One region of the Paenibacillus sp. P32E genome, then DNA from elsewhere that is predicted to be linked to it. Evidence: predicted binding sites of a transcription regulator. Region 1 holds the regulator's gene; each other region holds the start of a gene.
What was found. The regulator Rex, encoded in region 1, represses fermentation and respiration genes when NADH is low (regulators of the CRP and FNR family bind a similar motif). The targets are predictions, from matches to a motif close to TTGTGAAATATTTCACAA.
Positions count from the first base shown of each region.

Region 2: a site for Rex is predicted at 1,287-1,304, ahead of A3848_RS18860 (cytochrome ubiquinol oxidase subunit I). Genes of this name have one in related genera too.
Region 3: a site for Rex is predicted at 1,760-1,777, ahead of A3848_RS30415 (phosphoketolase family protein). Genes of this name have one in related genera too.
Region 4: a site for Rex is predicted at 1,458-1,475, ahead of A3848_RS09265 (flavocytochrome c). Genes of this name have one in related genera too.

Region 1 is NZ_LVYY01000046.1:189,517-192,705, forward strand. It holds gene dinG (ATP-dependent DNA helicase DinG) at 1-1,337, shown strand, start outside; gene A3848_RS25520 (redox-sensing transcriptional repressor Rex) at 1,524-2,177, shown strand; gene A3848_RS25525 (amidohydrolase) at 2,164-3,189, shown strand, end outside.
Region 2 is NZ_LVYY01000021.1:11,185-14,373, reverse strand. It holds gene A3848_RS18875 (S1C family serine protease) at 1-176, shown strand, start outside; gene A3848_RS18870 (cold-shock protein) at 569-769, shown strand; gene A3848_RS18865 (cold-shock protein) at 965-1,195, shown strand; gene A3848_RS18860 (cytochrome ubiquinol oxidase subunit I) at 1,418-2,821, shown strand; gene cydB (cytochrome d ubiquinol oxidase subunit II) at 2,808-3,189, shown strand, end outside.
Region 3 is NZ_LVYY01000077.1:83,591-86,779, forward strand. It holds gene A3848_RS30400 (SDR family oxidoreductase) at 1-412, shown strand, start outside; gene A3848_RS30410 (GntR family transcriptional regulator) at 903-1,625, shown strand; gene A3848_RS30415 (phosphoketolase family protein) at 1,892-3,189, shown strand, end outside.
Region 4 is NZ_LVYY01000008.1:107,084-110,272, reverse strand. It holds gene dcuS (DcuS/MalK family sensor histidine kinase) at 1-352, shown strand, start outside; gene A3848_RS09270 (response regulator) at 349-1,065, shown strand; gene A3848_RS09265 (flavocytochrome c) at 1,492-3,021, shown strand; gene A3848_RS09260 (NAD(P)/FAD-dependent oxidoreductase) at 3,142-3,189, opposite strand, start outside.

The sequences.
Region 1 (3,189 bases):
CTCTGCGTCAAACGCTGCAGTCATCAGGCAGTGAACAGGCGGCAGAATGGAGCGGTGTGATCGACAGAATCTACCCGGATCTGCTTACGGTTAAGGAATCATGGGACACGCTTAGTGACAAGCTGTTTGCCCTGCTGCCGGAACGCAGTGACGCCGCTGCGGGAGAAGCCGGACAACTGGTTACCCGACTTCTGCCGGGCAAGAGGCCCAAGGACTGGGAAGAACTAACTGCGCTTGAGAACACACTTCATCTTAGTCTAAGTGATATTATTCGCAAGGGCGACAAGATGCTCAGTGAAATGCGCGAATCGGAGAGCCAATCATCATCGGATAGTCTGGTAACGGATATCGGGGGGTTATTCAAGGACTTGGCCTCCATCCGTGAGCAAGTGCGTTTTTTCATGAACCTGAATGACGAGAATATCGTCTACTGGATGGAAGGTAGCGGCAACTATAGAGGGAAGTCACTGCAGTTGTATGCCGTACCAGTCGATGTCAGTGCCCAGCTCAAGGAACTCTTTTTTGATAAAAAGAAAAGCATAGTCCTTACTTCAGCTACTTTGTCCGTAGATAAGTCCTTTCAATTTATGATTGATAATCTGGGACTGGGCGAGTCTGCAGAACAGGGAAGGCTGATGACAGCACTGCTCCCATCTCCGTTTAAGTACCGTGAACAGGCACTTCTGGTCATACCGCGTGATTTCCCCAGTGTCAAAGGCAGTGTGGGCGATGCCCGTTTTGTCGATAAGCTGGTGCATTCATTGGCGGAGGCTGCTGTGGCTACACGGGGCCGGATGCTTGTGCTCTTCACTTCCTATAAAATGCTGCGCCAAGTCTATGATCCTCTAAAGGAGGCGCTTGTCTCCGAGGACATTACGGTACTGGGGCAGGGAGTGGAAGGCGGCAGCCGGAGTAAGCTGATCCGGCGTTTTCAGGACAGCTCCGCCTCTGTATTGCTCGGAACAAGCAGCTTCTGGGAAGGTGTGGATATTCCCGGCGAGGCTTTGACCTGTCTGGCCATTGTCAGACTGCCTTTTCAACCACCGAACCATCCGCTTGCGGAGGCTAAGGCAGAGCTGCTTCAGGCACAGAAAAAGAACCCGTTTATGAAGCTGTCGGTTCCCCAGGCGGTTATCCGCTTCAAACAGGGTTTCGGCCGGCTGGTGCGTACTGCCCAGGACCGGGGTATTGTTATAGTATATGATACCAGGGTTATCGAATCTTATTACGGAAAGTATTTCCTCTACTCGCTGCCTGGACCCAAAATGGAGCATATGCTGACGGATCAGATGGTTCCGCGAATTGCGGAATGGCTTGAAGACGGCAGCGTATCTTAACCTGCAATCATTTCAAATATAGTCAAGGAACAACGAAGCTCTGTTCTCCTGGTATCCGGTTCGTGCTGAGATACCAGGGAATGGATTGTACTTATGCTCACAAAACTTGGCATATGCTTACGAAGTGAGTTTTGTACGAAGTAATACTATGATGCATTGCTCACAAAACTTTTAGGAGGAGAAAATATGAAATCGGATAAAATATCGGAGGCCGTGGTACGCAGACTTCCAGTGTACCTGCGCTTCCTGAATGATCTCCTGAAGCGTGAAATCTCCACCGTATCTTCCCAGGAGCTGGGACAAAAGCTGGATCTGAATCCGGCGCAAATCCGCAAGGATTTGGCCTATTTCGGGGATTTCGGCAGAAAAGGTATTGGCTATGATGTGTCATACCTGATTGAGAAAATCCGCCATATCTTGAAGCTTGACCAGCAAATCAACGTGGCATTGGTGGGTGCAGGTAATCTCGGCCACGCTCTCTCAAATTACAATGCTTACTTGAAGGACACGATGAAAATCACTGCTGTTTTTGATTCCTATGCTCCCAAGGTCGGGCAGAAAATCAACTCACTCATTGTCCAGCCCATGGAAGAGCTGGGAAGCACGATCCGCGAGCAGGGCATCCGCATCGGTATTATCACTGTACCGGATAGTGAAGCACAGAATGTTGCAGATATTCTGGTGGATTCAGGCATTGAGGCGATCCTTAATTTTGCACCCGTAATCTTGAAGACGCCGTCCAACATCCGGATTCACGCCGCTGATTTTACTACCGATTTGCAGAGTCTGGCCTATTATTTGCACGATGGAAAGGACGAAGTGGAAGATGAACAGCAATAAGACAGTAATTGTAAATGGGCGATTTCTGGTTCCGGGTACGGAAAGTCCGGTTCTAAGCGGCTATATGACTATAGAAAATGATCTCATCACATACATAGGAGAAGTCAAACCTGTTATTGAAGAAGGGACACAGATCGTTGACGGCAGCCGTCTGCTGTTCATGCCGGGTCTGGTCAACACCCATGGCCACACCGCCATGTCTCTGCTCCGCGGATATGGGGATGACATGGTTCTTCAGAACTGGCTGCAGGAGAAGATGTGGCCCATGGAAGAAAAATTCACTAGTGACGATGTCTACTGGGGAACCTCTTTGTCTGTACTGGAAATGCTGAAGGGAGGCACAACCACCTTCCTGGATATGTATGACCATATGGACAGGGTTGCTGAGGTTTCAGAGCAGTCGGGAATGCGTGCCGTGCTTATGCGCGGGGTTATCGGCCTCTGTCCTGAGGATGTGCAGAACCATAAGCTGGCGGAGGCGATAGCCTTTGCGCGGAATTGGCATGGAAAGGCGGATGGAAGGATCACAACGATGATTTCCCCGCATGCCCCTTACACCTGTCCTCCTGAATTTTTCGTGAAATTTGTACAGGCTGCCCATGATCTGAACCTGCCTATGCATACACACATGTCCGAAACCCGGCGGGAGGTCGAGCAGAATGCCGCAGATTACGGCCTGCGTCCGGTAGCGCATCTGGAGAAGCTGGGGATGTTCACGCGCCCGGCCCTCGTGGCTCACGGGGTTCATTTGAATGATGAAGAAATAGAGATTCTAGCACGTTACAACGTAGGGGTATCCCATAATCCTGGCAGTAACTTGAAGCTCGCAAGCGGTGTAGCACGGGTACCGGAGCTGTTGCGTGCAGGAGTCAAGGTATCGCTGGGCACTGACGGTGCGGCAAGCAATAATAATCTGGATATGTTCGAGGAGATGCGCCTGGCTGCTCTGATCCACAAAGGTGTGAGCGGAGATCCAACAGCAGTACCTGCACCGGAAGCATTGCTGATGGCG
Region 2 (3,189 bases), on a different contig from region 1:
TGCAGTTCAATGATGTGATTACGAAGTTTGATGATCAATCCATTACATCTACACTGGCATTGCGCAAATATCTGTACGATCATACCAAGATCGGTGATGATCTTAAAATCACCTTTTACCGCAATGGAGCCCTGAAGCAGGTTACAGTAAAACTTCTGGAGAAGCCAGAGGAATAAAAGTCTTTTGGGCAGTATATAATATAGAGGCAGTCACATGAGGGAGCGGCGCCGCCCTATAAATGATTTATAATTTATGAGCGGCAGCCGTTTCTAAGTTGTGAAAATGGGGTAAAAGATAGTGCTGGAATCAAGAATGGTACAATTTCGGCCGACTGGCAGCCCTTACATTGGAAGGTTAACCTAAATAGTGAAAAAACGGAGAAATTCGGATGGGACAGCTTGCCTTTGTTATTGAGGTGTGGTAACATGAAATTAATCATACAATTGATACCTAATTCTCGTATTGAAAAGGGCTGTCAAATGGATTACAACCTTTCTCAATGTGTGAATTTTTTCTTTGTTTGAAGATAAAAAGAACATATTAATTTAAATTTGTGGAGGTAACACACATGCAAACAGGTACAGTTAAATGGTTCAACGCAGAAAAAGGATTCGGTTTCATCGAAGTTGAAGGCGGAAGCGACGTATTCGTTCACTTCAGCGCAATCACTGGCGACGGCTTCAAAACTTTGGACGAAGGCCAACGCGTTGAATTCAACGTTGTTCAAGGCAACCGCGGACCACAAGCCGAAAACGTTGTAAAACTGTAATAATAGAAGGTACCGTCCCCGCTTGTGAAAGTTGGGACGGTCTTTTTTTCAAATATAAGGAATTATATGCTTCATGCAATATCGGTCCCTTATATTTCTTGTGAAACGGTTGCCGTCCTTAACATCAAGGGCGGCAATGTCGTTTCTACTTGTCTGGATTCTCAACTTGTGACATAAAGGAAGGGAGGAACGGCAATGAACTACCGGAAGAAGCCTTTGGAGGAAGTACCGGAAGAAAATACCGCAATTTGGGCCTGTACCAACGATGGATGTAATGGATGGATGAGGGATAATTTCGCATTTGAACATGCGCCTTCTTGCCGTCTCTGTCACTCCCCGATGGAGCGCAGTATGAAGATGCTGCCACTGCTGCTCAATTCCAATGGCGATTTGAAATCGCTGAAGAAGGGTATTTCCATTACCTAACCAATGCCTTTATGAGTCAAGCTTCTATAGAATAATAAACACATTCAAGACGGTGAAACCGTCTTATTTTTTTTGCTTTCAGGACGCAATATTGTGATATTTGTCACAAATTTATTGAATTTTAAGCCTGAATAGGGTGTATAATGTGATAAATATCACACTTAACCCTTTGAATTTTTGACAAAATAGACATATCGAATGGGGAGAAGGAAGGGGAGAAATATGGATACAGTGATGCTGTCGCGATTACAATTTGCGTCGACGACAATTTTTCATTATTTCTTTGTACCAGTATCAATTGGACTCGCGCTCTTGATTGCAATCATGGAGACGATGTATGTCAGAAAAGGCAATGATGAGTACAAAAGAATGGCGCAGTTCTGGGGAAAGCTTTTCCTGATTAACTTCGCTGTGGGCGTTGTAACAGGGATTCTGCAGGAATTTCAGTTCGGTATGAACTGGTCTGACTACTCGCGTTTTGTCGGGGATGTATTTGGAGCTCCACTAGCGATTGAAGCGCTGCTTGCTTTCTTTCTGGAATCTACGTTTATTGGAATTTGGATTTTCGGCTGGGATAAGGTATCCAAACGTGTCCACCTGGTCTCGATCTGGCTGGTAGCGCTCGGAACCATGCTGTCGGCTTTCTGGATTCTGCTGGCCAACTCGTTCATGCAGCATCCGGTAGGTTTTGCTATCAATAATGGACGGGCTGAAATGAATGATATATGGGCATTGATTACCAATGGACAATTGCTGGTCGAGTTCCCGCATACAGTTCTCGCCGCGTACGCTACAGGCGCCTTCCTGGTCACGGGAATTAGCGCATATAAATTGCTGAAGAAGCAGGATGTTTCCTTTTTCCGCAAATCATTTGAGATTGCTGCGATTGTCGGCATCATTTCATCGTTCGGTGTAGCCATTGCGGGTCATGCCCAGGCGCAATATCTGGTTGGGACTCAACCGATGAAGATGGCTGCTTCCGAAGGACTGTGGGATGACAGTGGAGACCCTGCTGCATGGACAGTTTTTGCGACGATTGATCCAGAGAATAAAATAAGCTCTCATGAAGTGAAAATTCCATATATGCTGAGCTTTCTCTCTTACAGTAAGTTTTCGGGATCTGTTAAAGGGATGAATACGCTGCAGGCTGAATATGAAAAGGCATATGGTCCTGGGGATTATATTCCACCGGTACGCACGACCTTCTGGAGCTTCCGGATTATGGTTGCTGCAGGCTCGCTTATGATTCTGCTGGGCGTGTACGCCATCTACCTGATGTGGCGCAAGAAGATGGAACGCCCGAACACCTGGTTCATGCGCTTTATGTTCTGGGGGCTGCTGCTTCCGCCGATTGCTAATACATCGGGCTGGATTATGACCGAGATGGGAAGACAGCCGTGGACGGTATTTGGGTTAATGACTACAAAGGATAGTGTATCGCCTAATATTACGAGCGGACAGGTGTTGTTCTCGGTCATTTCTTTTACAGCAATCTACGCCATTCTTGGTTTGGTACTGGTTGGCTTGTTCATCAAGGTGATCAAAAAAGGTCCTTACGCCATGGATAACGATCACGGCGAATCCCATGATCCGTATAACAAGGAGGGATCCCATGCTTTCTCTTAATGAATTGTGGTTTGTGCTGATTGCTGTGCTGTTTGTCGGCTTCTTTTTCCTGGAAGGCTTTGACTTCGGCGTAGGGATGGAAACTCAGATTCTGGCGAAGAATGATACGGAGCGCCGGGTGCTGATCAACTCGATTGGGCCATTCTGGGATGCGAATGAAGTATGGCTGATTACAGGTGCAGGTGCAATGTTCGCCGCTTTCCCGCACTGGTATGCAACGCTTTTCAGCGGATTCTACATTCCTTTCGTGTTTGCGCTGCTGGCGCTGATTGCCCGCGGTGTCGCCTTTGAATTCAGAGGCAAACGGGACTCGCTGGCTTGGAAAAGAACCTGGGATGTCTGCATCTTTTTCGGAAGCTTCCTGCCGC
Region 3 (3,189 bases), on a different contig from region 1:
GTTCCACCTCTCTATGCTGTTTGCTCCATTTTTTGCAGGAAAAGAAAAGGGCGCGATCATTAATGTGACCTCCGGGCTGGCCTTTACGCCGTTTGCCATCGCTCCCATCTATTCTGCAACCAAAGCGGCGCTTCATTCGTTTACGATGAGCCTGAGACATCAGCTGTCCGATACGTCTGTTGAAGTCATTGAGGTGGCTCCTCCGGCAGTGAATACGGAACTGGGCGGTGCAGGACTGCATATACATGGAGAACCCTTGGGTGCTTTTACAGACGGAATCTTTAAAGGCTTGGAAGAGGGGAAACAGGAAATCGGATACGGGACTTCTGTGGACCGGTTGCGCATGTCCCGGGATGAAGTGGATGAGTACACAGCAAATATGTATCAGGCCACAAAAAGCATGATCGAATAGCTATGCAAAAGGCTTGACAAAAAAGAGGTCATTCAGTAATTTAAAAGATAATTGGAAAGTAAAGTCAGGAGAGGACGAGATCAAGTGGCGGCGAATTGGTGGTTGGCTCTCATTATTATGGTCGTGTTGAACGGGATTTTGGTTTGGACTTTGTTTGTAGAGGGGTACTCCGCGAGCCGCAGGGCTAAAAAGTGGTTTTTCATCGTCGTAAATGTAATTGGGCTTATACTTGCAGTGTCTCAATTTTTCTGGATGGATTTTTAGCCTTGGACTCGGCCAGCAAGACATGCTATATGCCATTTTCTTAGAAGAGGGGTCCGGCTCCCTGAATCCACATTTGAAACCCGCTCATTGAGCGGGTTTATCTTATTTATGCTGCAAAATATGCTGCCTGCCCCTATCCACAATACTTTGTATAATCCCTCTCACAATTATGTTATATTTAATATTGAAAATTTAGCTCTTTACAGTTCTGAAGAAGGAGTACCCCATGACCCAATTTGTCTATAAGCAAATTATTGACGACCTCAAAATGAAGATTTTTGCAGGACAGTTTGCCGATATGAGACTACCGGATGAGCGCAGTCTTAGCGAAACCTACCAGGTAAGCCGCAGTTCCATCAAACGCGCACTGATGAAGATGGAGAACTCGGGAATTATTTTCAAAAAACGGGGTTCAGGCACCTTTATCAACCCGTTATACATAAAAAATGAATCGATCTTTAATTACGAGGGCTCCAATCTGGGGGTCACCGACAACTTTCAGATGCATGGCAAAAAGCCTAAGGTAAAAGTACTGGATTTCGAGGTGATCCGGCCTACGGAAGAGCTGCAGCGGGATTTGTTCCTGCAGCCTCATGATTTTGTATACAAAATCGTGCGCCTGCGCTTATTCGATGACGAGCCGTTCATGATTGAGACGGGCTACATTCCGATCAAAATTGTCCAGAATCTGGACCAGACGATTATCGAAGGATCGATCTTTCATTATCTGGAGGAGTCGCGGAACCTCGCGGTAACCAAGTCGTTTTTGTCTATTTTTGCTGAGCCTTCGGGCGCTAATGATCAAGAACTGCTCCATCTCCAGGAGAATGAGCCAGTAGGGATTATGGAAGGGATTTTCTTCCTGGATAATGGCACTCCCTTTGAGTTCTCTCATATGCGCTTCCACTACAAATATCTAAAATTCAACACGTTCGTATCTGTACAATAACTTTCTTATGATCAGGCCGGGGAATATTCCCTGGTCTTTTTTGTGTTTTCAGGCATGCATATAATGATACATATAGTTACATATTTATAAAAATAAAGATTTTTTTGTAAGCGATTTGCTCCGTTATTCATACTATGTTCAAAATTTCACAAAATTGGACCGTATCAATTGTTAAAATGATTGAATTTTATAAACGCGGCGGTATGATGTAATTGTAGAAATGATTATGTTCAGGAAAAAGAAAAAAGAAATGGGAGTGGATTGAAATGGGATTGTCAACTTTACCCGTGGATTATTCATCTAAAACGTACTTATCAAAGCTCGATGCCTACTGGCGTGCAACCAACTATATATCGGTAGGACAGCTCTATTTGAAGGATAATCCGTTGTTAAGAGAACCTTTGAAGGACGCGGATGTCAAAGTTAAGCCTATCGGTCACTGGGGGACGATCCCCGGCCAGAACTTTATTTATGCGCATCTGAACCGTGTCATTACCAAATATGATTTGAATATGTTCTATGTTGAAGGTCCAGGCCATGGCGGCCAGGTTATGGTATCCAACTCTTATCTGGATGGAAGCTACACAGAGATCTACCCGGAAATTACACAGGATATTCCTGGCCTCAAAAAATTGTTCAAACAGTTCTCTTTCCCTGGCGGTGTGGCTTCACATGCGGCTCCGGAAACTCCAGGATCGATTCACGAAGGCGGAGAACTTGGTTACTCCCTGTCCCACAGCGTGGGTGCCATTCTGGATTACCCGGATCTGATCTCTGCAGTGGTTGTAGGCGATGGTGAGGCTGAAACCGGACCACTGGCTGCTTCCTGGCTCTCCAACCGGTTCATCAATCCGATTACAGATGGTGCGGTCCTGCCAATTCTACATTTGAACGGCTTCAAGATCAGCAACCCGACCATTCTGTCCCGTATGTCCAAAGAGGAGTTAACCAATTATTTTGCAGGTATGGGCTGGGAACCGTTCTTTGTAGAAGGTGAAAATCCAGATCTGATGCATCCGGAAATGGCGAAGGTTCTGGATACTATTATTGAGAAGATTGAAGCGATTCAAAAGAATGCGCGTGAGAACAATGACACCACCCGTCCTGTATGGCCGATGCTTGTGTTCCGTACGCCTAAAGGCTGGACTGGTCCTAAAGAATGGGATAAAGTGCCGAACGAAGGCTCTTTCCGTGCCCACCAGGTTCCAATTCCAGTGGATCAAAAGAACATGAAGCACGCTCCGGCATTGCTTGAATGGCTGAACAGCTATAGACCTGAAGAATTGTTCGACGAGAATGGCCGTTTGAATGCGGATCTCGCTGAAATCCTGCCTACTGGCGACAGACGTATGGGGATGAACCCTGTCACTAACGCCGGCAAACTGATCAAAGACCTGCACAAGCCGAATTTCCGCAACTATGCGCTGGATAATTCCGTTCCGGGTCAAGTGATTGCACAAGATATGGCCGTATTGGGCAAATATCTGAAGGAAGTGGTTACACTCAATGAAGAGAACCGCAACTTCAGAATTTTTGGACCGGATGAAACCATGTCGAACCGCCT
Region 4 (3,189 bases), on a different contig from region 1:
TCCGCAAGTGATGCATGAACTGATTACCATCACCGGTAATTTACTCGACAATGCCATGGAAGTACTCGAAGGCCACAGCGTTAAGGAAATTGAGCTTGCTTTTGATTACGACCGGGGGCGCCTGATCTCCACAGTGAGTGACAGCGGACCGGGAATCCCTGAAGCGCTTCGGGAGCATATATTTGTGCAAGGATTCTCCACCAAGGGAGAACACAGGGGAATCGGACTCTATCTGGTCCGTAAAAGTGTGGAGAAGCTGCATGGCCAGCTCCAGATCATACCCGGCCTGGAGCCGGGAACTACATTTATAGCCGATATCCCATATACGGTGAAGGAGGATGAGAACAGATGACCATACAAGTGCTGATCGTTGAAGATGATCCGATGGTAGCCAAGTTTAACCGCCATTACCTGGAGCAGATTCAGGGCTTTGAGTTCGCGGGCTGGGCTGCTTCAGGTGATGAGGCCGTGCAGATGCTTGAGGAGCTTGCGGTTGATCTCATTCTACTGGATTTCCACATGCCGCGTACCAGCGGTCTGCAGCTGTTATCCGCTTTGCGGGAGCAGGGGAGTATGGTCGACATTATCGTCATTTCTGCAGCCAGCGATAATTCGAGCATCCGCAAAGCCCTTCAGCTGGGGGCCGTTGATTATTTGATCAAGCCATTTGAATTCTCCCGCTTTCAGGCGGCGCTGTCCGCGTACCGTGAGGATTACGCTCTGATGAAGCATAAAGAGAACCTCAGTCAGGAGCAGCTGGATAAGCTTCTGCGTCATTCTCTCGGTACCGAGGAGGACAAGAGCGGCACACTGCCCAAGGGTCTTACCGAAGGTACGCTGGAGAGCATTTGGAGCATTATACATAAGCTGGAGCAACCGGTGTTTTCGACCGAGGATATCACAGCAGCGGCTCCGATTTCGCGGATCTCCGTCCGGAAATACCTGGCGTTTCTCACAGAGACGGGTGTTCTGGAGATGGAGATCAGCTATGGAGCGGTGGGCAGGCCGGTATATATGTATACTGTGGCGGCTGAAGGCCAGGGAATTATTGCTAAATATATTTAGGTGGAAAAAGTATCACTAATTGAGCTCATTTGGCTTATGGGGTGTCTTATGTGGGAAAAAGTACCACTAATTCTGCTGAAAGCAACCCTATGGGATGATTATGCAGGATTAGGCGTACAAAATCCCATTAAAACCATCTGTTTGTAAAGATTCAGCCCATTTAGTTATACTTATTCCACTTTGCTTCAGATTCCTATTATTGAAAGACCTGTTGATTAAATTCAATGAGAAACATCCTTCATGGAAATGTAATGTAATTTAAAAAGATTACTTTTTCTATTAGCCTTGAGGAAAGTTTAAACTTCATCCGACAAAATCCACTTACTTTAGTTACTTAACGATTTCTTTAATTACGTAAGCTTCCATCAACTGCCCCTTTGCCGCTATGATAATTGTGAAAATATGCACAAGGGGGCAAGATTCAACATGAAAAAGAAAGCAGCCGCTGCTCTTATTCTCATTCTTTCTGTTATGCTGGTGATCGCGGGATGCGGCAACAACGGCAACAGCAACAACGCTGAGAGCAAGAGTAAGAACACTGAGACCAAAAAAGAAACAGAAGCAGTTTCAGGGGCATCTGAAGCAAGTTATACTCCGTACGATCAATTAAAAGATAAATACGATATCATTATTGTGGGTGCGGGTGGTGCCGGCATGTCGGCAGCGCTTGAGGCCAAGGCTAAAGGCCTGAATCCGGTTATCCTTGAAAAGATGCCGGTAGCTGGCGGCAATACGTCCAAATCCTCTTCCGGAATGAATGCTTCGCAGACGAAGTTCCAGAAAGAGCAAGGCATTGAAGACAGCAATGATTTATTTTATGAAGAGACCCTAAAGGGCGGTCATGGTACCAATGACAAAGAGATGCTTCGTTTCTTCGTTGACAATTCCGCGAGTGCGATCGACTGGCTGGATTCCATTGGAATCCGTTTGAACAACATCACGATTACCGGCGGTATGAAGGAAAAGCGCACACACCGTCCTGAAGACGGTTCGGCAGTTGGGCAATACCTCGTCAAAGGCTTAGTGAAAAACGTACAAGAAAAAGGCATTCCACTATTCGTGAATGCTGATGTTAAGGAAATCACCGAAAAAGACGGCAAGGTTAATGGAGTCAAGGTCCTCTTTAACCAGGCCGATGAAAAAACAATAACAGGTTCTGCTGTCATTGTGACAACCGGCGGTTTTGGAGCCAATAAGGAAATGATTGCTGAGGTTAGACCTGATTTGGAAGGGTTAGTAACCACCAACCAGATTGGCAGCACCGGCGATGGCATTAAGATGATTGAGAAACTCGGCGGTACAACCGTTGATATGGATCAAATCCAGGTTCACCCGACAGTACAGCAGGAGAAATCCTATCTGATCGGGGAAGCTGTTCGCGGGGAAGGCGCTCTGCTCGTCTCCAGTGAAGGCAAACGGTTTGTTAACGAAATGGATACCCGGGATCATGTCACCGCAGCCATTAATAAGCTTCCTGAAAAGGCTGCGATCCTTGTCTTTGATTCCGGTGTCAGATCCCGTGTCAAAGCGATTGAACAGTATGATAAAATGGGATTTGTTCTTAAGGGTGATTCCATCGAAGCCTTGGCTAAAGAAATGGGTGTTCCTGCAGATCAGCTGAAGACAACCGTAGACACATGGAACACTGCGGTGAAGAATAAAAAGGATGCCGAATTCGGCAGAACTACCGGTATGGATCACGACCTGTCCGGTGCGCCATTCTACGCAATCAAAATTGGCCCTGGGATCCACTACACCATGGGCGGTGTGAAGATTAATACGAACACAGAAGTGCTTAATAAAGAAGGTCAACCAATCACAGGTCTGTTCGCGGCTGGTGAAGTGGTGGGCGGACTGCACGGTCAAAACCGGATCGGCGGCAACTCTGTAGCAGAAATTATTATTTTCGGACGTCAAGCAGGAATTAAGTCGGCTGAATTCGTACAAGCACAATAGCAGATCAGCTTTTTACCTGAGGGTCGTCCCGGAAGCCGCGAAATGGCTGCCTGGGACGGCCTTTTTGATGAGCTGGATTATGGTTGGACGCCCCGCGAACGGAACGCAAGGAACAGTCCCTTAGGATACCGGAGAAGGTTTGGTTGTCCGGGTGAGAGAAAATAGTTT